4 regions of the Kitasatospora sp. NBC_01302 genome follow, and region 2 is predicted to be linked to each of the others. Evidence: riboswitches for the same ligand, from Rfam matches in the RefSeq annotation. Region 2 holds a riboswitch; each other region holds the start of a gene.
The links. A riboswitch is a leader RNA that binds a small molecule or an ion and turns the genes downstream of it on or off. The one in region 2 is predicted to bind cyclic di-AMP.

Region 1: it holds a riboswitch for cyclic di-AMP, as region 2 does, so the genes downstream of both, OG294_RS06115 (LysM peptidoglycan-binding domain-containing protein) here and OG294_RS22050 (M23 family metallopeptidase) in region 2, are expected to answer to the same signal.
Region 3: it holds a riboswitch for cyclic di-AMP, as region 2 does, so the genes downstream of both, OG294_RS08760 (glycoside hydrolase family 16 protein) here and OG294_RS22050 (M23 family metallopeptidase) in region 2, are expected to answer to the same signal.
Region 4: it holds a riboswitch for cyclic di-AMP, as region 2 does, so the genes downstream of both, OG294_RS23725 (LysM peptidoglycan-binding domain-containing protein) here and OG294_RS22050 (M23 family metallopeptidase) in region 2, are expected to answer to the same signal.

The regions. Positions count from the first base shown of each region.
Region 1 covers NZ_CP108404.1:1,356,772-1,363,591, reverse strand. Annotated here, with positions in the region: gene OG294_RS06125 (nSTAND1 domain-containing NTPase) at 1-388, opposite strand, end outside; gene OG294_RS06120 (MarR family winged helix-turn-helix transcriptional regulator) at 570-992, shown strand; gene OG294_RS06115 (LysM peptidoglycan-binding domain-containing protein) at 1,373-2,179, opposite strand; cyclic di-AMP (ydaO/yuaA leader) riboswitch at 2,185-2,310, opposite strand; gene OG294_RS06110 (serine hydrolase domain-containing protein) at 2,642-4,090, opposite strand; gene OG294_RS06105 (SAM-dependent methyltransferase) at 4,350-5,120, shown strand; gene OG294_RS06100 (carbohydrate kinase family protein) at 5,128-6,048, opposite strand; gene OG294_RS06095 (pseudouridine synthase) at 6,153-6,820, shown strand, end outside.
Region 2 covers NZ_CP108404.1:5,071,109-5,077,928, reverse strand. Annotated here, with positions in the region: gene OG294_RS22065 (hypothetical protein) at 1-471, opposite strand, end outside; gene OG294_RS22060 (sensor domain-containing protein) at 549-1,280, opposite strand; gene OG294_RS22055 (hypothetical protein) at 1,402-2,316, shown strand; gene OG294_RS22050 (M23 family metallopeptidase) at 2,400-3,404, opposite strand; cyclic di-AMP (ydaO/yuaA leader) riboswitch at 3,416-3,591, opposite strand; gene OG294_RS22045 (YiaA/YiaB family inner membrane protein) at 3,788-4,078, shown strand; gene OG294_RS22040 (alpha/beta fold hydrolase) at 4,192-5,043, shown strand; gene OG294_RS22035 (TetR-like C-terminal domain-containing protein) at 5,043-5,618, shown strand; gene OG294_RS22030 (hypothetical protein) at 5,855-6,094, shown strand; gene OG294_RS22025 (MgtC/SapB family protein) at 6,165-6,820, opposite strand, start outside.
Region 3 covers NZ_CP108404.1:2,156,574-2,163,393, reverse strand. Annotated here, with positions in the region: gene OG294_RS08785 (MoaF-related domain-containing protein) at 133-468, opposite strand; gene OG294_RS08780 (DUF1059 domain-containing protein) at 658-852, shown strand; gene OG294_RS08775 (class I SAM-dependent methyltransferase) at 980-2,038, shown strand; gene OG294_RS08770 (helix-turn-helix transcriptional regulator) at 2,156-2,884, shown strand; gene OG294_RS08765 (ribonuclease domain-containing protein) at 2,974-3,366, opposite strand; cyclic di-AMP (ydaO/yuaA leader) riboswitch at 3,670-3,801, shown strand; gene OG294_RS08760 (glycoside hydrolase family 16 protein) at 3,805-5,004, shown strand; gene OG294_RS08755 (MFS transporter) at 5,001-6,533, opposite strand; gene OG294_RS08750 (MarR family winged helix-turn-helix transcriptional regulator) at 6,682-6,820, opposite strand, start outside.
Region 4 covers NZ_CP108404.1:5,448,019-5,454,838, reverse strand. Annotated here, with positions in the region: gene OG294_RS23745 (Ppx/GppA phosphatase family protein) at 1-56, opposite strand, end outside; partial or broken gene OG294_RS23740 (DUF501 domain-containing protein) at 179-715, opposite strand; gene OG294_RS23735 (FtsB family cell division protein) at 732-1,187, opposite strand; gene eno (phosphopyruvate hydratase) at 1,339-2,628, opposite strand; gene OG294_RS23725 (LysM peptidoglycan-binding domain-containing protein) at 2,834-3,730, opposite strand; cyclic di-AMP (ydaO/yuaA leader) riboswitch at 3,736-3,884, opposite strand; gene OG294_RS23720 (cytochrome P450 family protein) at 4,113-5,369, opposite strand; gene OG294_RS23715 (hypothetical protein) at 5,518-5,952, shown strand; gene OG294_RS23710 (MazG family protein) at 5,960-6,820, opposite strand, start outside.

The DNA of each region.
Region 1 (6,820 bases), 3.7 Mb from region 2:
GGGCACTGTCGGTGGCTGGCCCGCTTGACCCGGGCCCGGCCGGGCCGGCCCCCGTCGGCCCGGGCTCGGCGGCTTCGGTCAGCCGCAGCAGCGAACCGTCGGCGCGCAGCAGCTCGTCGCAGCGGCGCGCCAGGTCATGGCCCGCCGGCTTGCTGCCGTTCTCGATCTTGCTGAGGTAGCCCTTGCTGTAGTGCAGCAGGCGGGAGAGGGCACTGAGCGACAGTCCGCGCTCGGTGCGCAGCCGGCGCAGCTCGGCACCGAAGCACTCGTCCCGGGAGCGGGCGGCAGTCGGAGGATGGGCAGTCGGCCGGCCGTGAGCGGGCGCGGCGCCGGGCGCTTGGTCGGCAGTGGCCCGGGGAGCCCCGTCCGCCGGTGGAATCAGGTCCATGCGCACCCCGCGACGCCAGCCAGGCCGCGCTTGGCGACTTCTCGGATCTGTCGTCGACAGGTTACCGGCTGTGACCAGCCCGTCTGGCATGCTGTGATCTCGATCGGCGCGGGTCCAGTGGCGGCGCCAGTGGCACATATGTTGTAATACGCAACCACCATGGGAGAGGAAGAGGTCACGCGTGTCGGGTCGAGACGAGTCGATCGAGATCATCCAGCGCGAGCTGACCGCCTTCGCCCGGCGGGCCCGGCACAAGGCCTCGCAGCTGCACCCGGGGCTCTCCCTGGTGACGTACAGCATCCTCGACCTGATGAACGAGCGCGGTGGCTGCCGGGCGGCCGACCTGGCCGCGTACTTCATGCTCGACAAGTCGACCGTGAGCCGGCAGGTCGGCGCTCTGGAGAAGCTGGGGCTGCTCAGCCGCGAGGTGGATCCGGAGGATCACCGCGGGCAGATCCTGCGCCCCAGCGAGCAGGGGATGGCGCTGCTGCGGCACGCGTACGAGATGCGCCGGGAGTCGTTCACCGAGCGGTTCACGGAGTGGACCGACGAGGACGTCGCGCGGCTGGCGGGCTATCTGGTGCGGTACGGCGCGGCGGACTGACGCCGGATCGCACGGCGGGCCGGCGCCCGGCAGCTGACGAGCGGGGCGCAGCCCGTCGCTGCGACAGCGCGCCAACAGCCCGGCACACCAACAGCCCGGCACACAAAAGGCCCGGCACACCAACAGCCCGGCACACAAAAGGCCCGGCACACCAACAGCCCGGCACACAAAAGGCCCGGCACACCAACAGCCCGGCACACAAAAGGCCCGGCACACCAACAGCCCGGCACGCCGAAGGCCCAGCGAGCCAAGAGCCAGGCGCGCCAAAGCCGTCGGCCGGCCACAGGTGGGAAACCCGTGGCCGGCCGACGGCTGCGGACGATCCGCCGAGCGCTACCGCCCGATGGGGGCGGGCCGGCGGCCGTTGATCACCGGGGTGATCAGTACGCCTGGTGGGCCTGCCAGAAGACCCAGGCCTGGTTCGGGCTGCCGTAGGTCTGGTTCATGTACTGCAGCGCCCACTTGATCTGGGTGGCGGGGTTGGTCGCCCAGTCCGAGCCGGCCGAGGCCATCTTGTTGCCGGGCAGGGCCTGCGGCAGGCCGTAGGCACCGGAGCTCGGGTTGGTGGCGGTGACGTTCCAGCCGCTCTCGTGGGTGATGATCTGGTCGAACGACGCCAGCTGGTCGGCCGGGACGATCGAGGCGGCGAGCGCCTGCAGCGAGGCGACGCTGGCGTTGGCGCTCAGCGCCGGGGTGGCCGGAGCGGCCGCGGCAGCCGGAGCGGCGGGGGCAGCCGGAGCCGGGGCGGCGGCCGGAGCCTGGGCCGGGGCGGGGGTCTGCGCCGGGGCCTGGGCCTGGGCGTCGCCGAGCGCGAGGTGCTGGCCGGGGTAGATCACGTCCGGACCGTTGACGAGCACCGACTTGTTCAGGTCGTAGAGCTTCTGCCAGCCGCCCTGCACGTTGTGGCTGGTGGCGATCTTGGACAGCCAGTCGCCGTCCTGCACGGTGTAGCCGGCGGGCGCCTGGGCGACCGGGGCGGCGGCCTGGGAGGCGGCGGCCGGAGCGGCGGCGGCCGCCTGGTGCTGTGCGGCGTGGCCGTGCGAACCGGAGTGGATCGGCGTGGCGCTGGCGCCACCGGCGGTGATCATGGGCAGACCGGCGCCGGCGCCGACGATGACGGCGGTGGCGATCGCGCGCTTGATGGCGGCGCGGCTGGGCAGGCTGGGGCGACCGTTGACGGACAGCATGAAAAGCGTTTCCTCTCCCACGCCTGCGAGGTGAGCTGTCGGATTCGGGCTGGAGTTGCCCGGCCGCGCAATGCGCGGCTTCACCCCAAGCCCCGCCCGGAGCCGTGCTCCAGGTGGGGCGACTTACCTTGGGTCCCCCGCCCCTGCCGTGGTGCTTCAGTGCACAGTGCCCGTTCCATCCGGCGGCAGGATTCGGCGTTCCGGGGAGCGGGGTTCGTGTGGAGACGAACGGCATGCACCGTAGACAGGTCGAAGGTCCCATCTCAAGCCAGGAGGCGCTGTCGCAGGGCAATGTGAGGTGTCTCATGCCGAAGCTGGAGGGGCGATAACGATTCGCATCGTTATCGCCCCGTGATATGAATTTCCGTCAGCCAGCGCCACGTCAGCCAGCGCCACGTCAGCCAGTCAGCCAGTCAGCCCGCCAGCGCCGCGTCAGCCGACGCCGAGCCCGCCAGCGCCGCGTCAGCCCGCGTGCCACCCCTGCGGGTCGACGTCGCCGGGCACCACCGCGGCCGGCTGGTAGGCGCCGCGGGTCAGCACGAAGCCCGCCACGTCGAGGTGGCTGACCGAGCCGTCCTCGGCGCGCACCACGCGCAGCGGCTCGCCCGCGTAGTAGCCGTCGAGCCCGACCCAGCTGCCGTCCGGCTCGGGCAGGAAGCGGGAGGTGCGGGCGGGGCCGCTCAGCGCGGTGAGCTCCAGGGCCCGGTCCGCCCGCAGGTGCAGGGCCAGCGCGGTGGGTCCCCAGTACCAGGGGCCGGTCAGCGCGAGCAGGTCGGGATCGGCGTCGGTGAACGGGCGCCAGGCGGTGGGCAGCAGCGGTTCGCGCTCGGCGACGATCCGGATCAGGTCGGGGGCCACGGTCCCGAGCCCGGAGCCGGCGGTGACATTGGTGAGGGTGATCGCCGCCACGTCGTCCTCGGGGCTGAACCACAGGCCGGCCAGGAAGCCGGGCATCGAGCCGCCGTGGCCGACCAGCAGCCGCCCGTCCTGCCGGGACAGCTGCAGGCCCAGTCCGAAGCAGGAGGTCCAGTCGTCACGGTCCGGGCCGGCGGCGGGGCGGCGCATCTCGGCCAGCGTGGCGGGGGCCAGGACCTTCTCCGCGCCGCCCGGGAGCGTGCCGGCCAGGAAGGAGGCCCAGCGGGCGAGGTCGGCGGCGGTGGACCAGAGCTGCCCGGCCGGCGCCATCAGGCCGGTGTCGGTGAGCGGCTCGGGGAGCATCACGTCCGCCCACGGGTGCACGGCGAACCCGCCCGCGTGCGGGGCCTGCGGCAGCAGCGTGGTGCGGGTCAGGCCGAGCGGATCGAGCACCTCCTGGCGCAGCACCTCGCCCCACGGCAGCCGGCGCACCTTGGCCACCAGCGCGCCGAGCAGCGCGTAGCCGGGGTTGGAGTAGTGGTGGCGCTCGCCGGCCGGGTGGCGGAACGGCTGCTCCTCCAGCAGGTTGCCCAGCTCCGGGCGGTGCGAGCCGTCGGTCCGCTCCCACCACGGGCCCGGCGTCTCGGCGGCCAGCCCGGCCGTGTGGCTGAGCAGTTCGCGGATCGTGGCCCGCCCGGCCGAGGTGCCCGGCAGGTGCTGCTCCAGCGGATCGGCCAGGTCGAGCAGGCCCTCGTCGCGCAGGCGCAGCACCAGCACCGCGGCGAAGGACTTGGTGATCGAGCCGATCCGGTACTGCGTGTTCTCGTCCGGCGCGTGGCCCTCGATCATGCTCCGGCCACCGCTCCAGACCCGGTGGCCGCCGCGCGCCACCAGGCCGACCAGCGAGGGCGTCCGGCCCTGTGCCTGTCCGACGGCGAGGCGGTGCAGCAGGGCCCGGCGCGTCTCGGGCAGCAGCTCGTCCGCGGCCACGGCAGGGATGGGCAACTCGTCGGCCCGTGCCTGGTTGATCGGCAACTCGCCCGACTGGTAGGTCATCTGATCTCACATTCGCAGCTGGGGGGCTGGAGAAGGTCGAACCGCTCGACCCTACCGGCGCCCGCCCCGCATGGCTCGGCAATAAGCGGGTCCGCCGGCGGGCGGGGCGGGCTCCCTTCGAGCGTCCCCGGCAACGACGCCCGGGAACCCCCGCCGACCAGCCCGGATTCTGCGGCCCGCTATGCTGCCCCCGGCCGCGCGACCACGGGCCGCAGGAACAGAGGGGGAGACGGTGCACCAGTCCGGACACGACAGCGACATGACGCGGCTTCAGACGGACCGCCCGCACCCCGCGCGCATCTACGACTACTGGCTCGGCGGCAAGGACAACTTCCCGCCGGACCGTCAGGCGGCCGAGCACGCGATCAGCGCCTCGGCGGACATACCCGCGGCGGCCCGCGAGAACCGGGCCTTCCTGCGGCGGGCGGTGCGGCTGGCAGCCGAGGCCGGCATCCGGCAGTTCATCGACATCGGCGCCGGCCTGCCCTCGCCCGGCAACGTGCACGAGGTGGTGCAGACCGTCGCCCCCGACGCCCGGGTGGTGTACGTCGACAACGACCCGATCGTGCTCACCCACGGGCGCGCGCTGCTGGCCGACAACCGCAGCACCACGGTGCTGACCGGGGACGTCCGGGAGCTGGACGAGCTCTTCGAACGCCCGGAGCTGCGCACCCTGGTGGACTTCTCGCAGCCGGTGGCCGTGCTGCTGCTGGCGCTGCTGCACTTCGTCAGCGACGAGCAGGCGCGGCACGCGGTGGACCAGGTGCGCGAGCGGGTGGCGCCGGGCAGCTACCTGCTGCTCTCGCACAGCACCCACGAGGGCAATCCCGAGCGCGCCGCCGAGGTGGCCAAGACCTGGGACAAGACCGCCTCGGGCATCCGGCTGCGCGGTCGCGAGGAGGTGACCGGGCTCTTCGACGGCTGGGAGCTGCTGGAGCCCGGTGTCGAATTCGTGCCGCTCTGGCGCCCGGACGCCGCCACCGAGGCCACCACCCGCTGGATGTACGCGGGGGTCGGCCGCAAGGCCTGACCGGTGCTCAGGACAGCGCCGCGGCCAGCTCACGGTGGTCGGGCGGATTGGCCCCGGCGCGGGAGACCGTGACGGCCGCCGCCGCACCGGCGTGCCGCAGCACGGCGGCCAGCGTCGCCCCGGTGAGGCTGCGCAGCGAAGCGCGGGCGGCGGCGCCGAGCAGGGCGCGGGCGGCGAGCGCGTCCAGGGTCGCGGACATGAAGGAGTCGCCGGCACCGACCGTGTCCACCACCTCGGCCGCCGTGGCCGGCCCCTCGGCCCGCGCGTCGCGGGTGACGGCGAGGGCGCCCGCGCCGCCCCTGGTCACCAGCACCAGGGCCGGGCCGAGGGTGAGCCAGTGCGCGGCGGCCTGCTCGGGGGAGCGGTCCGGGTAGAGCCAGTGGAGGTCCTCGTCGCTGGCCTTGACCAGGTCGCTGAGCGCCACGCAGCGCTCCACCCGGGCGCGCACCTCGGTGGGCGAGGCGAGCAGGGCCGGGCGGATGTTCGGGTCGTAGCTGACCGTCGCGCCCGCGCGCAGCTCGGCCACCAGGGCGGCGGTGGCCTCGGCGCCGGGTGCGAGCAGCGCGGCGAGCGAGCCGAAGTGCACGTGCGGGGCCGTGACGGCCAGGGCCGTGGGGGCGAGCGACCAGTGGATGTCGAAGGTGTAGTCGGCCCGCCCCCGGTCGTCCAGCGTGACGATCGCGCTCGGGGTGGCGGCCGGCGGCCGTCCGTCGGTGAGCAGCTCGACGCCGGCCGAGCGCAGGTGGGCGGTGATCAGCTCGCCGAGCCCGTCGGTGCCCAGCTGGGTGAGCAGCGCGGTGGGGTGCCCGAGCCGGCCCAGGCCGTAGGCGACGTTGGCCGGGCTGCCGCCGGGGTGTGTGACATCGGGCCGGCCGGGGGTGCGGACGATGTCCGCGACGCACTCACCGATGACGAGGAAGTCGGTCATCCTGCTCAGGCTCCCGGGCTGGTCGTGACGGGGGTACCCATCTTCGCGGGCCGGCGGGCGGCGCGGAACACCCGGGGGTCGCGGCGGGCCGTAGGCTTGCCGGAATGAGACGCAGGACGAAGCCGGTGCCCGCCCCCCTGCCGCAGCGGAACGGCGTGGACCCGGTCCGGGTGCGGCTGCCGGCCGAGGGCCGCTGGGCGACGGTGGCCGAGTACCTGGCGCACCGGTTGCCGGACGAGGTGGCGGACCGGCTGGCGCAGATGCTGCGGGCCGGTGAGATCGTCGGGGCGGACGGACCGGTCGGCCCCGACAGCCGCTACCTCCCCGGCACCAGCGTCTGGTTCCACCGTGACCTGCCGCCCGAGGTGCCGGTGCCCTTCGAGCTGGAGGTGATCCATCGCGACGAGCACCTGGTGGTGGTCGACAAGCCGCACTTCCTGGCCACCACGCCGCGCGGCAGCCACGTGGTGCAGACGGCGCTCTCCCGGCTGCGCCACGAGCTCGACCTGCCCGAGCTCAGCCCCGCGCACCGGCTGGACCGGCTGACGGCCGGCCTCGTCATGTTCGTCGCCGATCCGCGGGCCCGCGGCGCCTACCAGACGCTCTTCCGGGACCGCCTGGTGACCAAGGAGTACGAGGCCGTCGCCCGCCACGACCCGCGGGTGGCGCTGCCCCGCACGGTGCGCAGCCGGATCGTCAAGGAGCGCGGGGTGATCGCGGCCCGCGAGGAGGACGGACCGGTGAACGCCGAGAGCCGGATCGAGCTGATCGA
Region 2 (6,820 bases):
GGCCAACTGGTCGGCCGCGGAGAAGCGTTCGGGGTAGGCGAAGAGCAGGTAGGAGCTGAGTGTCAGGGCGAAGGTGCCGTCGGCGAAGGGCAGCCGCGGCAGCGCGGCGGCCAGGTAGTCGCCGGGGTGGGCGGCCCGGTCGGCGGCGAAGAGCCGGCGGGCCCGGTCCCAGCTGCGCAGGTACTTCTCGTACGGCAGGTGGCGCGGGCCGAGGTAGCGGGCGGGTGCGGCGGGCATCGCGCGGGCCATCGTCCACCGGGCGGCCTCGGCGCCGGCCAGCAGCTCGGTGCCCGGCACGGCGTAGGCGGGGTCGACGGCCAGCACCCGGCAGCCGAGCACGCGGGCCTCGGCGACCACGCCGGCCGCACCGCCCGGGCAGTCCAGCACCGGGCCGGGCAGCGCGCGCAGGGCCGCCCGGGTCAGGCCGAAGAAGCCGCAGTACTCGTCCAGCGGCCGGGAGGTGACCAGCATGGACTCACCTGAACACGCCGCCGCCCACCGCGCACCCGGGGGTGTGCGGTGGGCGGAACGGGCCGCCGGTCGGCCGGTCAGCCGCGCAGCAGCAGCCAGGCGGCGCCGCGCGAGACGTTGGTCAGCAGGTGGGTCAGCCGGGCGGTGAGGAAGATCAGCAGGATGCCGACCAGCGAGACGCCGGCCACCTGCCAGAGGTGCGAGAGGTAGTAGTCGTGCTGCACACCGTGCACCGAGTAGGTGAACAGCCGCAGGCCGGGCCAGCTGGTGTAGGCCGGGAAGACCCAGTTGTAGGCCGGCAGCAGCGCCATCGCGAGCCCGACGGCCCACAGGGTGACGGACAGCACGAAGCAGAAGACGTGCCAGGGGAACATCACCACGTGGTGGAGGACGGCCTTCCAGCCCGCCGGGTCGCGCAGCTGGCGGGTGACCACGCTCCACGCCCCGCCCCCGGCCGGGCGCACCGCGCGCGGCGCCCGCAGCCGCAGGCCCAGCTGCCCGGCCACCCGGGCGCGCTCCAGGGCGCCCAGCGCGCGGGCACCGGCCAGCAGCAGCGCGAGCAGCGGCAGGCCGAGGAAGGTCATCGCGGTGCCCGCACCGACGGCGAACATCGGCACGGTCCAGGCGAAGCCGATGATCGCGGTGAAGAGCGAGGTGAGGATGTAGCCGAGCTCGCGGTAGGTCTCCCGGGCGAACGGACCGCGCCAGAAGTACGGCACCTCGAAGGCGTCGTCGTGCCGCCGCTCGGCGGCGTCGTCCGGGCCGGCTGCGGCGTCGAAGGAGGCGAACGGGGCGGCGGTCGTCGTCATGCCGACCACTCTGCCGGGCGGGGCACCCCTGCCGGTAGGCGGCTGCCCGGCGAACCCGGGGTGGGGTTAACCCCACCCTCGTGCCGCCACCGCCCGGCCCGACGGGTGCGAAGATCGGGACATGGACCTGGACGACCTGCGGCTCGCACCCCGACCGCACACCGCTGAGCTGCTGCGATGGGCCGAGGAGCAGGGGCTAGCGCCGGCGCCCGAGGCGGCGGTGACGGCGGTGCTGACGCTGCTCGAACTGGGCGACGCCCAGCTGCACGACGGCTTCCCCGAGCTGACCTCCCCGCTGCTCCAGGAGCTGCTCTACGAGCGGCTGCACCTGTACGTCCAGCCGGTGCCCGAGCAGCCGCCGCACGCCTACGGCGACGCGGTGCGGCTGCTGATCGACCACCAGCGGGCGGCGAAGCGGCTCAACGCCAAGCGGCAGCAGCGGCTGCACGAGGAGGCCGAGTGGCAGGGCGAGCTGCTGGCCGGACTGCTGCGCCAGCCGCACCTGCTGACCTGGCCCCGGCTCTACACCCTGCTGCTGCGCGAGGCCGGCGTCGACACCGCCGACCCGGCGGCGGTCCGGGCCTGGCTGGAGGGTTTCCGGGCGCTGGCCGAGCCCGAGCGGATCGCCGCCTTCGCCGCGCTCGCGGAGCTGGAGCAGCCCGAGGGCGAGGAGGGCTGGACCGAGGGCGTGCTGCTGTCGATCGGGATGGCCACCGACGGGGCGCGGCTGCTGGTGGAGAACCGCCTGATGCAGCGCAGCTACCGCAACCTGGCCGGGCTCACGGCGCTGGGCCTGCCGATGCCGGCCGAACTCGCGGGCGACTTCCCGGCCTTCGAGGCGGCCGTGCAGGCCGAGGCGCTGCGGCTGCTCGGCGAGTGGACCGTGCCCGGGCTGCCGGAGCTGCTGCTGACGGAGTACCAGGACCTCGCGCCGGAGCCGGGCGCGGCCGAGGTGGACGGCTACATCGTGCGGCGCGGGCTGGTGGACCTGCCGGACATCGGGCTCTGGGCGGGCGAGGCGGCGCCGGAGCAGTAGCACCCCGGCCGCCGCGGTGTCGCGGGGCCGGGTGCCGCTGCCGGTGCGGTCGCGGGCGGTGCCGCGGCCGGGCGGTGGCGCGGTCAGACGGTGGCGCCGTGGGCGGCCAGCCAGGCGGCCGGGTCGACCGGGGCGCCACCGCCCGGGCGGACCTCCAGGTGCAGGCGCGGGCCGATCGGGGCCGCGCCCGGCAGCAGGCTCGGCGAGGCGCCGGTCGCGCCGACCGTGCCGAGCACCGTGCCGGGGGCGACCTCGCCCGCGGTCACCGCGATCGAGGCCAGGTGGCAGTACCAGAGCTCGGTGCCGTCCGGCAGGGTCTGGACGACCCGGTAGCCGTAGGCGCCGGACCAGCCGGCCGAGCTGACGGTGCCGCCGGCGACCGCGCCGACCGGGGTGCCGGCGGCGGCGGCGAAGTCCAGGCCGGTCCGCAGCTGGGCCCAGGGCGAACCGGACGGGGCCACGGTGTACTTGGCCAGCGGCAGGCGGGCGGTGACCGGGGCGGCCGCGGCCTCGGCCTGCGCGGCGGCGGCCTGCGCGGCAGCGGCCTGCGCGGCAGCGGCTTCCGCGGCGGACCGGGCGGCGGCGGCCTGCGCGGCGGCGTGCTCCTGCTCGGCCTGGGCGGCAGCCTGGGCGCGGGCGGTGGCCTCGGCCTGCGCCGCGGCCTCGGCCTGGGCGGCGCGCTTGGCGGCGGCCTCGTTGGCGGCCTCCAGCCGGGCGGCCTCCTCGGCGGCGGTGCGCTGGTCGGCCTGCTGCTGGATCCGGGCGGCGAGCGCGAGGCCGGGGTCGGCGGCGCCGTCGGACTGAGCCGCGGCCTGCTGGTCGGGAGCGGTGAGCGTGGTGGCGGGCGCCGGCACCGGGGTGGTGGCGGCAGCCGCGGCGGTGGCCGACAGGCCGGTGGCGCCGAGTGCGGCGGCCATCGCGGTGACGACCGTGGGGGCACTGCCCAGCCGGAGGCCGGCGGAGTTGGCACCGGCGCGCGCCTGGCGGGGCACCTTGGGCCGGGCGGTGTCCGCCGTCGCGTCGGGGTGGTCGAGCAGGCCGGTGGTGCCCGATTCCGTGTGGCTCTCCGGGGAGTGCGACAACGCCACGGGGGCGCGCTCCTTTCCTTCCCTCGCGCCTACCGGGTTAGCTGACGGGTTCGGAGCAGGAAGGTCTCCTACGGTCCGACCTGGACCGCAACGGCCCAGGACGATCCGATTCACCCCAAGGAACGGTGGTTCCCCGGCTCCCGGCCCAACCCGAAGGCCAGGTCCGTGGATTAGGCGACGGCGCACGGTGCCGTTTCGGGTACGGCGTTGCCGACCGCGCTGCGTTATCAAACGTTAATCCCAGGAGCGCGCGATTCCAAGCCGCTCCGGTCGAACGGGCACATTCCCCGGGCGTCATGCTCCCGTCATGCCGAGAACCGCCCGGGCCCGATCTGAGTAGTCGTACTCAGGTGCGCAGCACGGCAGTTGGCCATCCTTCAGGTATGACTTCCACGGTTCAACCACGGACCACGTCCGCTTATTACGTGCAGGCGATCCTCTCCTTCGCCCTCTCCGCCGGCGGCCTCGCGGTGGGTATCGCCTACCTGCCCATCAGCTCCTGGATGCGGGCTTTCCTCGCGCTCGGCCTGCTCTACGCACTGACCTCCGCGTTCACCCTCGCCAAGGTGGTCCGGGACCGCCAGGAGGCCGGCGAGATCGTCACCCGGGTCGACCAGGCCCGGCTGGAGAAGCTGCTCGCCGAGCACGATCCGTTCCGGGCCGAGGGGCTGTAGGGCCTGCCCGGCGCAGCTGTGCGGAAGGGGTTGACGGCTATGGCTATTAGCCATAGCTTTGTGGGTGTCGGCAAGCCGCCGGCACCCACCGTTCGCCAGGCCAGGAGGCCGCCATGAACGCCACCACCGCCCCGCAGACCCAGTTCCTCCAGCTCCCCGGCGGCACCATCGCCTTCGACGACACGCTCGGCGCCGACAGCCGCGGCACCTCCGGCGAGGACAGCACCCCGGTGGTGCTGCTGCCCGGCATGCTGGAGCCGCGCGCCAGCTTCCGCCACCTGCGCCCGCTGCTGCTCGCCGCGGGGCAGCGCGTGATCACCATGGACCTGCGCGGCCTCGGCGAGTCCTCGTCCGCCTGGGACGACTACTCCCCCGCCGCGATCGCCGGGGACGTCGTCGCGCTGCTGGACCACCTGGGCATCGAGCGGGCCGTCCTGGTCGGCCACTCCTACACCGGCGCCACCGTGCTCAAGGCCGCCACCACCGCCCCCGAGAAGGTGGCCGGGATCGTCCTGCTGAACGCCTTCGTCGAGCAGCCCGAGGCCGGGGCGCTGAAGCGGGCGCTGGTCCACGTGATGGGCAGCGCGGTGATCGCCTTCCCGAAGTTCTGGGGCTTCTACCTCGACAAGGTCGCCTTCCCCACCACCAAGCCCGCCGACCACGGCGAGTACATCGCCCGCCAGGTGCGGGCGGCGCGCACCCCCGGCCGCAAGCGGACCACCCGCGGCTACGTCCGGGGCAACTCCGCGCCGGTCGGCTGGACCGAGGGCGTGCGCTGCCCGGCCCTGGTCGTGATGGGCGCCAAGGACCCCGACTTCACCGATCCGGAGCTGGTGGCGGACCGCCAGGCGGCGGCGCTCAAGGCCCGTAAGGTGATGATCGACGGCGCCGGGCACTACTCGATGACGGACCACCCCGAGGCCACCGCCGCCGCCCTGCTCCCCTTCTTCACCGAGGTTGCCTGATGCCCCGCGCCGGACTGACCCCCGACCTCGTCGTCGACCACGCGCTCGGCCTGATCGACGACCAGGGCCCCGAGGCCCTGACCCTGGCGGGCGTCGCACTGCGGGCCAAGGTCGCCGCCCCCTCGCTCTACAAGCACGTGCCCGGCGGCCTGGGCGGGCTGCGCCGGCTGGTCGCGATCAGGGTCACCGCCGACCTGGCGGCCCGGCTCCGGCAGGCGACCGAGGGGCTGCGCGGGGATGCGGCGGTCGACGCGCTGCTGCGGGCGTACCACGGCTACGCGATCGAGTACCCGCACCGCTACGCCGCCCTGCCGCAGAGCCCCTCCGGCACCGACCCGGAGCTGATCGACGCGGCCACCGCGCTGGTCGGCGCGATCTTCCGGGTGCTGGAGGACTACGGAATCGCGGAGTCCGAGGCGGTGCACGCGACCCGCACCGTGCGCGCCCTCGCGCACGGCTTCGCCTCGCTGACCATCGCCGGCGCCTTCCAGCTGCGCGAGGACCTGGGGGTGACCCAGCAGCGGCTGATCGGGCTGCTGACCAGCGGGCTGCGGTCCTGGCCGGACGGGGCCTGAGGCAACGGCTGGTCAAACTCTGGTCAACCCTGTCGCTGAACCTCTGGTCAGACTATGGACTGATCGGATAGCACTAGGGAAAAGGGACTAAAGTCCCAGCCGGTACGCATTCGGACAGGGATCGAGACCGATTCGTCGCCGAACGAAGGTCAGACTGAGCCCCGCCCGGGTAGCAGCAAGCCGAGGCGTACCACCCGCGAGTCCGCTCGCGGCTCACCCGCGAAGGACGAGGGCCCATGACGCAGCCGACCACCGCCCACCGCGCGGCCCTCGGGAGCTCCCCCGCCGCGTTCCCCGCCCAGCGCACCGCCGCCGTGCCCCCGCGTCCCTCCGGTCGCCCGGCGAGCGTCCGCTCGGCCGGCCTGACCCGCCTGGCCGCGATGCGCCGGGGCCTGGCGATCGTGTGCGGCGTGCGCTCGATGAGCAGCGTGCCGGCCCGGCCGCAGCCCGGCTACGGGGAGTCGGACGGGCAGTAGCGGCCCCCGGTCGTCCATACGGGCAGCGGCCCGGCCCGCCCGGCCGCCCAGCCGCCCGGCCGCCCGGCGCTCAGGCGAGCGCCTCGGGCTCGGGATCCTGGCGTTCCTCGGTGAGGTGCCAGTACAGATCGCGCACGCCCGGCTCCAGCGACATCCGGGTGATCAACTGCTCCATCGCGCGGGCCGGATCCCCGGCGACCGCGACCGTGGCGCGCAGCTTGGTGGTGTGCTCGTCCTCGCGCCGGGCGCGCAGCCCGGTGGGGGTCAGCCCGGCCGTGGTCATGGCCTGCAGCAGCAGCGCGCGCAGCTGCGTCTCCGACTTGCGGTCGCAGAGCAGGTGGATGCTGGCCCGTACGCCCTCGACGTCCGGGTCGTCCTGCGGCACCCGGTCGAGCAGCCGGCCCGCCGGGCGCAGGGTCAGGTGGACCGCCAGCACCCCGAGGGTGCCCAGCAGCGCGAAGAGCAGGTTCCCGGAGGCCGCCAGCACCCCGACCGCCGCCGAACACCAGAGCGTGGCCGCGGTGTTCAGGCCGCGCACGCTGGCGCCGTCGCGCAGGATCACCCCGCCGCCGAGGAAGCCGATGCCGGAGACCACGTAGGAGGCGACCCGGGTGGTGGAGCCGGGGTCCAGCACCGAGGCGCTGTACAGCACGAAGAGGGTGGCCCCCGCGGCGACCAGCGCGTTGGTGCGCAGGCCCGCCATCCGGGCCCGCCACTGACGCTCCA
Region 3 (6,820 bases), 2.9 Mb from region 2:
GCCGCGTCAGGCGGGCCGCGGAACGCGCACCGAGCGCTGCCGGCAACGGCTCCGGACGCAACCGGCCCCGCCGGAGGAGTCCGGCGGGGCCAGGTCGGCTCGGGTGTCGCGGGTGTCGCGGGTGTCGCGGGGTCAGGCCAGCGGCTCCAGCGTGCCGGTGTGCAGCTCGCCGACCCGGCCGCCCTCGCCCTCGTAGGTCCAGAAGGCGCGCACCGTCATCGTCACCAGGTCCATCACATGGCTGACCGTCAGGCCGCTGCGCTCGGTCCAGCTGACGAAGTAGACGTCGGGGGCGACCAGTGCGACGTGCAGTGACACGTCCTCCCACTGGCCGGCCGACTCGCCGAGCCCCTCCCAGCGAAGCCGCGTGCCGTCGGCCGAGTAGGCGTTGCGGAAGGCGGCGCCGTTGTCGACCTGGAAGAGGTACGTCCGGCCGGCGAAGCCGGGCAGGGCAGCGGTCTCGGTCATGCTGGTGGAGGTCCTCGTCTGTGATCCGGGGAGCTTGGCCGGGGCATTGGTGCGCTCCCAAAGCTATCCGACCCGCGGCATGGAGGGACAATGGTTCCGCGACACGCCCCGTGCCACCGCCCGCCGGTCCTCCGGCCAGCGGGTGGCCGGCCGACGGGTGGGGCACCGTGGCTGGTCGGGAGGTCGATCATGCGCAAGGTTGTCGACTGCCGGGAGTACCCGAGCGAGATGAACTGCACCCTGGCCATCTCCGGCGAGGAGGAGGAGGTCGTGCGCGCCGCCGCCGAACACGCGGTCTCGGTCCACGGCCACCAGGACACCCAGGAGCTGCGCGACCAGATCCGCGCCACGCTCAAGGACGAACTGGTCCTCCAGCACACCTGACAGCAGAGCTGACAGCACACCTGACAACAACACCCTCACCCCGTCCCGGGCCGTACGGAGAATCCCGTATGGCCCGGGACGGGTGCGCTCTGCTGGAGTGAGGGGGAGTGCCGAGGAGGTGGCCGCGATGGCGGTCGACGAGGACAAGGTGATGGAGTTCCTGGGCCGAGTGGTGTCCGACGGCGCCGCCGCGATGGCCGGGCTGTGCACCTCGCTGGGCGACCGGCTGGGCCTGTACAGCGCGATGGCCGGCGCCGGACCGATGACCGTGGCCCAGCTGGCCGAGCGCACCGGCCTGCACGAGCGCTACCTGCGCGAGTGGCTGGCCGCGCAGGTGGCCGGCGAGTACGTGGAGTACGACCCGGCGACCGACGGCTACCTGCTGCCCGACGAGCACGCCGCCGTGCTGGCCGACCCCGGTGCGCCGACCTACGCGGCCGGCTTCTTCACCATGATGCAGGCGCTCTACGGCACCGAGGACGTGCTGATGGAGGCGTTTCGGACCGGGCGAGGGGTGGGCTGGGAGGAGCACGGCGACGCGCTCTTCGCCGGGACCGCCAAGTTCTTCCGCCCGGGCTACGCGGGCGCCCTGGTCCCCGAGTGGATCCCCGCGATGAACGGCACCGAGCGCAAGCTGGCCGCCGGCGCCGAGGTCGCCGACGTGGGCTGCGGCTACGGCTGGTCCACCATGCTGATGGCCAAGGCCTACCCGGCCTCGCACTTCCACGGCTTCGACTTCCACCGGCCCTCGATCGAGGCGGCCAACGAGCTGGCCAAGGAGCAGGGGCTGGCCGACCGGGTCAGCTTCGAGGTGGCCGGTGCCCAGGACTTCCCCGGGGACGGCTACGACCTGATCACCTTCTTCGACTGCCTGCACGACATGGGCGACCCCGGCAGCGCGCTGCACCACGCCGAGCAGTCGCTGGCCCCCGACGGCGCCTGCATGATCGTCGAACCGAACGTCTCGGCCGACGTCCGGGCGAACGCCAACCCGATCGGCCGCGCCGTGGTCTCCGCCTCGGTCGCCATCTGCCTGCCCTCCGCGCTGGCCCAGCACGGGCCGCAGGCGATGGGCAACCACGCCGGTGAGGACGCGATGCGCCACCTCGCCGACGACGCCGGCCTGCACCACTGGAAGCTGGCCGCCGAGAGCCCGCTCAACCGCGTCTACGCCGCCAGCCGGTAGCCGACCGGTCACCGTTGCTCCTCTCCCACATGATCGCCTCGTTGGGCGGGCGGTCCGCAGCCGGGCTTGTCGGGGCCCGGCTTGACCCGGCCTCCCCGGTGGGCGCACGCTCGATGCGTGACTCCGTCCGGGGAGGCCGGCTTGCGGCGGATCTGCGCCGTGATCGACCTGCTGATCGACGCCGTCGACGAGGAGACCCTGCTGCCGGCGCTGTTTCCGGTGCTGCTCCGCGCCGTGCCGGGGGACAGCCTCACCTGGTCCACCCGCACCCCCACCGGGCGCCATCCGGTCACCCTGCCGCAGGCGCTGTTCAGCCCGCAGACGCTGGCCGCGTTCTTCCGGTACGCCCCGGCGGACCCGCTCTTCGTGCACACCAACGGCGGCAGCGGCGTCCCGCTGCGCCGCAGCGACCTGCAGTCCCGGACCGAGTACCACCGGCTGGGCACCTACGGCGAGGCGCTGGGCCCGGCCGGTGCGGAGTACCAGCTGGCGATGGCCTTCCCGGCCGGCTGGACGAGCGCCGGGCGGCGCACCGTGGCGCTGATCGTCAACCGGTCCGGCAGCGACTTCCCGGACGCCGACCTGGCCTCGGCCACCCTGCTGCGGGCCCGGCTCACCCACGCCCTGGAGCGGCTGGCACCCCCGCCGCGGGCGCCGGCCGCCGACCTCACCGCGCGCGAGGCCGCCGTGCTGGACCTGCTCGCGGACGGCCTGACGGACCAGCAGATCGGCCGCCGTCTCGCGGTCTCCACCCGCACCGTGGACAAGCACCTGGAACACGCCTACGCCAAGCTGCGGGTGCACAGCCGGGTGGCCGCCGCGGCGGCCTGGCGCGGCACCGGCTGAGCCCCGGTCCCCGCGTGCTTGCGGGGACCGGGGCTCAACGGGGGCTCGACGGGCTCAGACCCGCTTCGGGGTCCGCTTCAGCGCCGGTTTCAGCAGCTGAAGTCGATCAGCGAGAACGACTCGTAGTGGTCGGAGGTGTAGTAGTCCGACCCGTCCTCGCCGGTGATGATTCTGCGCGTGCCGCGGGTGGGCGCACCCGGCGTGACGACCGTGTACTCCTGGTAGTAGCCGTTCGGCTCGCTGGGCAGCACGCCCTCGCGGTTCTGGAAGGTCTCGCCGTCCTCGGAGTACGGGAACGGGCCGCCCTGGGCGATCAGGTTCAGCGTGTCGTCCGCCTGGCTCGGCAGCGCCGACTGGCAGATCGAGCCGCTGACGTCCGCGTGGGCGTCGGCGGCGAAGACGGCGGTGGGGGCCAGGGTGAGCATGCTCACGGTGACCACGGAGGCGGCACGCGACTTCAACGCGCGTAGAAGAGTCTGCATGGCAAGCAGTCTGGGGGAGCGTCAGGAAGTCTGGGAAGGTGCTGGGAGCACGCCAAGAGACTTTTCATGTCCATGTAACTGGATGGCGGTCCAGGTGATGCGATGGCGTCGCTTTCGGTGCTGGTGTGACAGGTGTGACTCGCCTGACATTGATGATGATCATGTCATCTGCCTACCCTGCTGGCGCCCGCCACCCAGCGGCGGGCCCAGCCCCCGGGACCGCCGAGTCCTGCCTGCCGGTGGCCGGCCCCGGAGCACCGCACCAGGCAGGAGCGGGGGACCCAGGTAGTGCCAGCCGTGCCCCGCCCGCCTGCGCCCGCAGGCCCACCAGGCACGCCCGGCTAGGGGTGAAGCCGCCACCGGAATCCGTCGGTGGCCGGGCCATCTTGCGGCCCGAACCCGACAGCTCACCTCGTAGGCGTCGCAAGAGGACTCCCCGTGATACCCACCTCCACCCCGCTGCGCCTCGGCGTCGTCGTCGGAGCGCTCGGCCTGCTCGCGGTGCCCGTCGTCGGCCAGGCCGATGCCTGGGCCCGTACGTCCGGCACCGCCGTGCCCCAGGTCACCCAGGACCGGCTGGCCCCCGCCACGGCCACCGCCGGCGCCTCGACCACCGCCGCGCTCACCCTGCACGCCGCCTCCTGCTTCACCGCGAAGACGGTGGGGGTCGGGGTGCGCGACGCCGCCGGCAACAACCTGGACTTCCCCGGGAACCTCGGCAACCAGCAGATCTGCCCGAGCGGCCTCTCGCTGACCACCGGCGCGCGCAGCTTCCCGGCCGGTGCGTACCAGATCTTCGGCTTCTTCCAGGACCAGGCGGGTGCCTGGCACAACCTGACCACGCAGACCCTCACGGTCTCGGCGGCCGGCACCCCCACCTCCACCCCGGCCCCCGCCCCGACGCCCGCGCCTTCGCCGTCGCCGAGCACGCCGCCCGCCACCGGCGGCTCGCCGGTCGCCGGCAAGACGCTGACCTGGTCGGACGAGTTCAACGGCCCGCTGGACGCCACCAAGTGGAACGACAGCACCACCACCGCGTACAAGTACGGCACCCACAACCCGGACGACAACAAGCTCGACTGGCTCGACCCGTCCGACGTCTCGGTGGCGAACGGTGTGGCCACCTTCACCGCCCAGCCCTCCAGCCACACCCTGGAGAACGGCAAGCAGGCCTGGACCACCGGCCTGCTCACCACCGAGGGCACCCAGCAGGGCTTCAAGGTGAAGACCGGCGACTACGCCGAGGCCCGGGTGCAGATGCCCTCCGCGCCCGGCGCCTGGCCCGCGCTGTGGACCTGGGCGAACGGCGGCAGCGAGATCGACTCCTTCGAGTACCACCCGGACAACCCGAACCTGCTGGAGCTGACCAACCACGTCAACCCGGCGCACGACTACCTGACCGACGCCACCGACGTGAAGCCCGGCCAGTGGGTCACCATCGGCACCTACTACGGCGCCAACTCCGTCGACTGGTACGTGAACGGGGTCAAGGTCTACTCGGACAACACCGGCGTCGGGGCCAACTGGTCCGCCAACCTGATCCTCAACCTGTCGATCAGCGCCGGGCAGTACCACCCCGGCCCGAGCGGCTCCGCCCCGATCACCTTCGCGGCGGACTACGTGCGGGTCTACCGCTAGGCCTCGGCGCCGGCCTCCTGCCCCTGGACGGCGGAGAGCGGAGCGGCCAACTCCTCCAGGGAGAGCCGCTCCGCCCGGACGCCGATCGCCGCCTCCACCAGCCCGGCCGCCGCCATCAGCGAGGCGCCGATGCAGAAGGCGAGCGTGGTGTCGGCGGGCTTGCCGCTGTTCACCAGGCCGTTGAAGAGCAGCGGCCCGGTGATGCCGCCCAGCGCGGTGCCCACCGCGTAGAAGAACGCGATGCACAGCGCCCGCACCTCCAGCGGGAAGACCTCGCTCACCGTCAGGTAGGCGGCGCTCGCGCCGGCCGAGGCGAAGAACAGCACGCCCACCCAACAGGCCGTCATGGTGGTGGCGTTGAGCAGGCCCTGCTGGAAGAGCGCGGCCGTGCCGAAGAGCAGCACCCCCGACAGCAGGTAGGTCCCGGCGATCATCGGCTTGCGGCCCACGCTGTCGAAGAGGTGGCCGAGCAGCAGCGGGCCGCAGAAGTTGCCCACCGCGATCACCGCGAAGTAGTAACCGGTGTCGCCCTGCGGGACGTTGAAGAAGGTCGTCAGGATCACCGCGTAGCCGAAGGTGACCGAGTTGTAGAGGAAGGCCTGGCCGACGAAGAGCGCCAGGCCCAGGACGGTGCGCTTGGGGTAGCTGCGGAAGACCGTGCGGGCCACCGTGGTGAAGCTGACCGGTCCCTGCTCGCGCACCGTCACCCAGCCCTCGGGGGCCGGCAGCGGCTCGCCGGTCTGCTCGGTGACGGTCCGCTCGATCTCGTCGACCAGCTGGTCGGCCTCCTCGCCGCGCCCGTGGGTGAAGAGCCAGCGCGGGCTCTCCGGCACGTGCCGGCGCACCAGCAGGATCACCAGGCCCAGGGCCACGCCGATCGCGAAGGCCAGCCGCCAGCCGATGTCCGTGGCGAAGAGCGCGGTGTTCAGCAGCGCGATCGAGGCGAAGGCGCCGATCGCCGCGCCGACCCAGAAGCTGCCGTTGATGATCAGGTCGACCCGCCCGCGCACCCGGGCCGGGATCAGCTCGTCGATGGCCGAGTTGATCGCCGCGTACTCGCCGCCGATGCCGAAGCCGGTGAAGAAGCGGCAGAGGAAGAAGAACCACGCCGTCCAGGAGAACGCGGTGACGGCGGTCGCGGTGAGGTAGACCACGAGGGTGAGCATGAAGAGCTTCTTGCGGCCGAACCGGTCGGTGAGCCGGCCGAAGAAGAGCGCCCCGCAGCAGGCGCCCGCCACGTAGATGGCGGCTGCCCAGGTGGTGACCTGGCCGGTGCTGATCGCCAGCCCGCTGCCGTGCTCCGACAGCCGCCCGGCGACGTTGCCGACGATGGTGACCTCGAGGCCGTCCAGGATCCAGACCGTGCCCAGGCCGATCACGATCCGCCAGTGCCACCGCGACCAGGGCAGCCGGTCGAGCCGGGCGGGGACCTGGGTGCGGATCAGCCGCTCGGGGGCGGCGGCCGGCCCGGCGGGGACTGCTCCTGCGCCCCTCCCGGACCCGGCATCGGTGGTCGGCTCGTGCGGCATGGCGGCTCCCTTTCCAGGCCGGCGGGCGTCGGCTCCCCGCCCTCGTCAGGCTTGCGCGCCTACCCCGAGGCCGCGAGCACGAACCCGTGACCGGCCGCCCGTCGCCCGAAGGGGTGACAGGAGGCGAGGCCGGACGCCGAGCGCCTGGTCACCCCGTCGGCATGCCCACCCGCGCCTGCTCCAGGGTCTGGCGCAGCAGGGCGACGGTGGTGGCCAGCTGGTCGAGCGACTGCGCGCCCAGCGGCTCGGTCAGCCAGCTGCGCAGCCCGTCCTCGAAGGTCGCGGTG
Region 4 (6,820 bases), 380 kb from region 2:
AGCAGGCGGATCGAGTTGGTGCCGCAGTCGACCGCGGCGACCCGGGTGGCCGTCATTCCTGCTCCTCCTGCTGCTCGCGCTTGGCCGCGCGCTCCGCGGTCTTCTGCTCCTTGGCGGCGATCACGGCCGCGTGGTCCTCCTGCTGGGCCCGCTGGGCCTCGAGGGCGGCGATGCCGCTCTCGACGGCCTGCTCGCTCACGCAGGGGCCCTTGCGCCACCACTCGGGCAGCATCGCGAGCGCCTCGTCCCCCAGCGGGTTGACGCCGGGTCCGGCCGCCAGCGAGTGGCCGACCAGCACGTGCAGGCACTTCACCCGGTCCGGCATGCCGCCGGCCGACGGGAAGCCCTCCAGCACCTCGATGGCGTCACGGCGGGCGATGTAGTCCTCGTGCGCCTTCTGGTAGGCCGCCGCCAGCTCCGGGTCCTCGGCCAGCCGCGCGGTCTGATCCTTCATCACCCCGTCCGCCTCCAGGGTGCCGATCAGCGAGGCGGCCTTGGGGCAGGTCAGGTAGTAGAGGGTCGGGAACGGGGTGCCGTCGGGCAGCCGGGGAGCGGTCTCCACCACGTCGGGGTTGCCGCACGGGCAGCGGTGCGCCACCGCCCGGGTGCCGCGCGGGACGCGCCCGAGCTGGGCCGCCACCGCGGCGAGGTCGCGATCGGCGACCGGCTCGTCCTTGGCGGGCTGGGCGGCGGCGCTCTGGTTCTCAGTGCTCATCAGTTCTGCAGTCTTCTCACGGGGCGGGAGCCCCAGACGGGGCGGGGGTGGGGGCAGGGGCGGCAGCCGCGTCCACCGAGTCCCAGACGGCGGCGTACCAGGGCTTGGCCGCCTTCGCGGCGGCCTGCGGGGACCCGGCGCCGGCGGGCTGGGGGGGCGTGGCCGAGGGGGTGGGGTCGATGGAGACGAACGGGGTCTCGCCGGGCAGCGCGTAGTGCAGGCGCTCGCGGGCCTGGGCCTTGACGAACATCGGGTCCTGCCAGCGGGCCCACTCGGTCTTCAGCTGTTCCACCTGCTGGCGGGCCTGCTCGGCCTTGACCCGCTGGTCGCTGATCTGGGCGCGCTGGTTCATGAACTGCCGGGTCGGGTAGGCGAGGATCGCCACCAGCGAGCAGAGCACCAGGACCAGCACGGTGGCCCGGGAGGTGAACCGCGGCCGGCCGGCCAGGCCCGGGATCTTCCAGCGTGCCATCTCCTGACCCCTCCCGATCCGTCCGCTCGTACCGGCCCCAGTCGTGCCGGTGCCCCGGCGTCCACCCTACGGGGCGACGGCCGGGGCATCGGTCAGGCGTGCTGCGAGGGTGGTGCTCAGCCCTCGGGTTCAGCCCTCGAACTTCCGGTGCTCACTGGTCCGCGAAGCGGAACCGCGGGAAGGCCGCGCGACCCGCGTACTCGGCGGCGTCGTCGAGGATCTCCTCGATGCGCAGCAGCTGGTTGTACTTGGCGACGCGCTCGGAGCGGGCCGGGGCGCCGGTCTTGATCTGGCCGCAGTTGGTGGCGACGGCCAGGTCGGCGATGGTGACGTCCTCGGTCTCGCCGGAGCGGTGCGACATCATGCAGCGGTAGCCGTTGCGCTGGGCCAGCTCGACGGCGTCCAGGGTCTCGGTCAGCGAGCCGATCTGGTTCACCTTCACCAGCAGCGCGTTGGCGGTGCCGGTCTCGATGCCCTGGGCCAGGCGGGCCGGGTTGGTCACGAACAGGTCGTCACCGACCAGCTGGACCTTGGCGCCCAGCTTGTCGGTCATGGCCTTCCAGCCGTCCCAGTCGGACTCGTCCAGCGGGTCCTCGATGGAGACCAGCGGGTAGTTGTCGACCAGGTCGGCGTAGTAGTCGATCAGCTCGGCGGCGGACAGCGGCTTGCCCTCGAACTGGTAGGCGCCGTCCTTGTAGAACTCGGAGGCGGCCACGTCCAGCGCGAGCGCGACGTCCTTGCCGGGCACGTAGCCGGCCTTCTTGATCGCCTCGGTGATCAGGTCCAGCGCCTCGCGGTTGCTGTCCAGGTTCGGCGCGAAGCCGCCCTCGTCGCCCAGGCCGGTGGACAGGCCGCGCTCCTTCAGCACGCCCTTGAGCGTGTGGTACACCTCCACGCCCCAGCGAACGGCCTCGGAGAAGGACTCCGCACCGATCGGCGCGATCATGAACTCCTGGATGTCGACGTTGGAGTCGGCGTGCGACCCACCGTTGAGGATGTTCATCATCGGGACCGGCAGCACGTGCGCGTTCGGGCCGCCCAGGTAGCGGAAGAGCGGCAGGTCGCTGGCCTCGGAGGCGGCGTGCGCGACGGCCAGCGAGACGCCGAGGATCGCGTTGGCGCCCAGCGAGGACTTGTCCGGGGTGGCGTCCAGGTCGAGCATCGCCTGGTCGATCAGCCGCTGCTCGGTGGCGTCGTAGCCGACCAGCTCCGGGCCGATCTGCTCGATCACGGCGAGGACGGCCTTCTCCACACCCTTGCCGAAGTAGCGGTTCTTGTCACCGTCGCGCAGCTCCAGCGCCTCGAACGCGCCGGTGGAGGCGCCGGACGGGACAGCGGCACGGCCGGTGCTGCCGTCGTCGAGGCCGACCTCGACCTCGACCGTGGGGTTGCCGCGCGAGTCGAGAATCTCACGGGCGACGACGACATCAATGGACGGCACGAGGCATCTCCTAGACGGAAGCGGTCCTGCGGACGTGGAACGGAGTCGTTACGACCAGAGCCTAACCGCACCGGCCGCCCGGGCCGTCCAGGCCTGGGTGCCGTCTCACGGTGTGGCTCGGCTACCCGCGAGTAGTTCACTCGAAAGCGCGCGGGGCGTCGCCGGGGCCACGTCCCGGGGCACCCCGCGCGCTTTCGTCGGCCCGTCAGCCGAAGTGCAGCTGCTGGCCCGGCATGATCAGGTTCGGATCGCCGCCCACCGTCGAGTGGTTGGCCTGGTACAGCTGCTGCCAGCCGCCGGTCAGGTGCTGGGCCCGGGCGATGGAGGAGAGGGTGTCGCCGGCCTGCACCGTGTAGCCGTGACCGGCCGGGGCGGCCTGCGCCGCAGCGGCGGGCGCGGCAGGAGCGGGGACCTGGACGGGGGTCTGGACCGGGGCCTGGGCGGGAGCCTGGGCAGGGGCGGCGTACTGGTTGTACACGCTCTGGTGGCTGGTCCAGTACCAGCCGCCGTCCTTCTGGTACCAGAACACCTTGCCGTCCGCGTCCCAGCCGGCCTTCCCCGGGAAGTTCGGCGCGGCCGACTGCTGAGGCTGCGTCTGCTGCTGGGGCTGGGCCTGCTGCTGGGGCTGCGGCTTCGACTGCCGGGTCGCCGACTGCTCCTGCGGCGCGCTCTGCTGCTGGGCCGCGCCCGAGTCGGCGCTCGCGTCGAGGGCGGCCGAGGCGCCGCCCTTGCTCAGCCCGGCCTTGACCGAGCAGACCGGCCAGGCGCCCGGGCCCTGGTCCGCCAGCACCCGCTCGGCGACCGAGATCTGCTGGGCCTTGCTGGCCTGGTTGGCCTGCGCGGCGTACTGGGTGCCGCCGTACGCGGCCCAGGTCGAGGAGGTGAACTGCAGGCCACCGTAGAAACCGTTGCCACTGTTGATCGACCAGTTGTTGGTGCTCTCGCAGTTGGCGACCTGGTCCCAGACCGAGACCGGGGCGGCGTGCGCGCTGGTCGCGGTGAGCAGCGGAACCGCGAGGCCGACGCCGGCCACGCCGGCCGCGGCGATCGCCTTCTCGGCCTGGGTACGACGGCGGTGCCGGCCATTGCCAGTGAGCAGCATGAAGCTATCCCTCTCCGCACGCCTGCGAGGTGAGCTGTCGGGTTCGGGCCCGTGAGGTTGGCCCGGCCGCTGACGCGGCTTCACCCCTAGCCGTGGGAGACGGCAGAAAATCCTGGGTCCCCCGCCCCTGCCCGGGTGTCGGTCGGTGTCCCGGGAGCGCGACGGGCAGGACTCGGCGTTCCGCACTCCGGGGTTCGCAGCAGCGAACTCCAGGGAGGGTAAGCAGATTGACGGACCGATCACAAGCTCATATCGCGTACATCACATGAAAATTACGGAGCGCGATCGATCGCCTACCAACTGGTCTTGTTTGTCCGGGTTGATGGTCATTCAGACCGCACCGGACAACGGACTTCGACACGCCGTCAGAGCTGCCGTTCCGTCACTTCGCGGCAGCTTCGGGCATGAACGAAACAGGGAGTTCGCGCAGGCCGCGCATGATCAGACCGCCACGCCACCGCAGTTCGGCGGGGTCCGCGGCGAGCCGGAGATCGGGCAACCGGGTCAGCAGGGTGGCGAGTGCAGCCTGGCCCTCAAGTCGGGCCAGCGGAGCGCCGATGCAGTAGTGGATGCCGTGCCCGAAGCCGAGGTGCGGGTTGTCCCGGCGGGCCAGGTCAAGGGTGTCGGGGCGCTCGAACCTGGCCGGGTCCCGGTCGGCCGCCGCGAGCACCACCAACACCGGGTCCCCCACCGGGATCCGCACCCCGCCGATGGTCAACGGCTCGGTGGCGAACCGCCAGGTGGCCAGCTCCACCGGGCCGTCGAAGCGCAGCAACTCCTCGACCCCGGTGGCCAGCAGCCCGCGCTCGCCGCGCGCGATGGACTCCTGCAGCCGGGCCCGCTGGAGCGGCTGGTTCATCAGTGAGTACAGGCCGTTGCCGATCAGATTGACCGTGGTCTCGAACCCCGCGAACAGCAGGATGAACGCCATCGCCGCGGCCTCGTTCTCGGTGAGGTGCTCACCGTGGTCGCTGGCCCGGATCAGACCGGAGATCAGGTCGTCCCCGGGGTCGGCCCGCTTGCGGTGGATCAGCTCGGCCAGGTAGGTGCGCATCCGCTTGACCGCGCGCGCCACGCCGCCGCGCGGGCCGCCGCCGTGGCGGATCATCATGCCGGCCCAGTCCCGGAAGTCGTCCTGGTCCTCGGCCGGCACGCCGAGCAGGTCGCAGATCGCGTAGATCGGCAGCGGGAAGGCGAACTCGTGGATCAGGTCGGCCGAGCCGCGGGCCGCGAAGCCGTCGATCAACCGGTCCGTCAGCTGCTGCACCCGGGGCTCGAACTCGGCCACCCTGCGCGGGGTGAAGGCCTTGGAGACCAGGCGGCGCAGCCGGGTGTGGTCGGGCGGGTCGATGTTCAGCAGGTGCGTCATCAGGTCGGCCTGACGCTCCCCCGGGATCCCCACCCGTCCCGTGCGGTGCGCCTGCTCGCTGTGGTGCGCCGGGTTCTTGGAGAGCCGGGCGTCGGCCAGCGCCTGCCGGGCGTCCGCATAACGGGTGACCAGCCAGGCGTCAACCCCGCTCGGCAAGGTGGTGCGGTGCACCGGCGCGTGTTCCCGCAGCCAGGCGTACGCCGGGTAGGGGTCGGCCGCGAACTCCCAGGTGAAGAGGGTGGGCGGGGGCGAATCAGGCTGGTCGGACATGTTCTGACCGTATCCGGTCGCCGCCAGGAGTGAGTCTGGTCACCTGGCGGGTAATCCCTGTTGCGGAGGGTCAGCTGGAGCCTACGATCCTCCGATACGTGGTTGGCGGGCGACGCAGTGCGGCGGTGCCCCCAGGGAGGAGCAGGCCATGCGGGTAGCCGGGGCAGTGGTGGTTATCGCGGTACTCGACGGCGGCGACGGCGACGGGCCGGCCCGTCGGTTCGCCGCGGCGGGCGCCGCCGGCCTGCTGATCGCCGACCCCCGGGTCGGCGTCGCCGAGGACCTGGCCACCGCCCTGGACCGGATCGGCTGCCCGGTGGTCGGCGTCAGCTCCGACATCCACCAGCCGAGCGACATCGCCGCGCTGGTCGACACCGCCGAGAAGCACCTGGGCCCGATCGACCTGTTCTGCGTGGCCGGCCCGGACGGCGAGAAGATCGTCACGATGGCCGAGCTGCCCGGCCGCCTCCACCGCCTCGCCGAGCTGCTCGACCCGCTGAGCGAGGCGATCGGCGAGGCCCTCGGGACGGCGCTCGGCGAGGCCGTCCCGGCCCAGCGGCAGGCCGAGGGCGTCCGCCCGTAGGCAGGCCCTAGGCCGGCAGCCCCTCGGCGGCCCGCACCGCCTCCCGGTAGGCGCGCGCGGCCGCCCGCAGCGCCGCGTCCGGGTCCACCTTCGCGTCGTGGGCCCGCTGCACCACGGCCAGCAGCAGTGCGCCCGCCGACTCCTCGGTCAGCTCGGCCGGCAGCGCGTACGGGGCGTCGGGCACGCCGGTGAAACCGGCCCGGCGCACCCGCGAGACCAGCTTGGCCGCGTACGCCAGGGCCGGCAGGCCCGCCGGCACGCCGTCCAGGACCGACTCCCGGTCCTGCTTCTCGGCGGCCTTGAGCGCCTCCCAGTTGGCCTCCACCTGGTCGGTGGTGGCCGCGTCCGAGTCGCCGAAGACGTGCGGGTGGCGGTAGACCAGCTTGTCGACGATCGCCCCGGCCACCTCGTCGATGGAGAACGGGTCCTCGGCGTGCTCCTCGGCGATCCGGGCGTGGAAGAAGACCTGGAGCAGCACGTCGCCGAGCTCCTCGCGCAGGGTCGCGCGGTCGTCCTGCTCGATCGCCTCGACCAGCTCGTACGCCTCCTCCACCAGGTACTTCACCAGCGAGGCGTGGGTCTGCTCGGCGTCCCAGGGGCAGCCGCCGGGCGAGCGCAGCCGGTCCATCACGGCGACCAGGTCGAGCAGCCGGGCACCGGGCAGGTCGTAGGAGCCCGGCAGCAGCTCGATCTCGGGCGCCTGCCCGGCCTGCTCGACCGCGATCCTGGCCAGCGCGTCGGTCAGCCCCGGGTCGCCGTCCTGGCTGCCCAGGAAGAGCACCGGCGCCCGCCCGGTGAGCAGCCTGGCCAGGGCCGGCGCGCTGTCGCGCGCCACCAGCTCCACGGTCACCCCGGCCTGGGCCAGCGC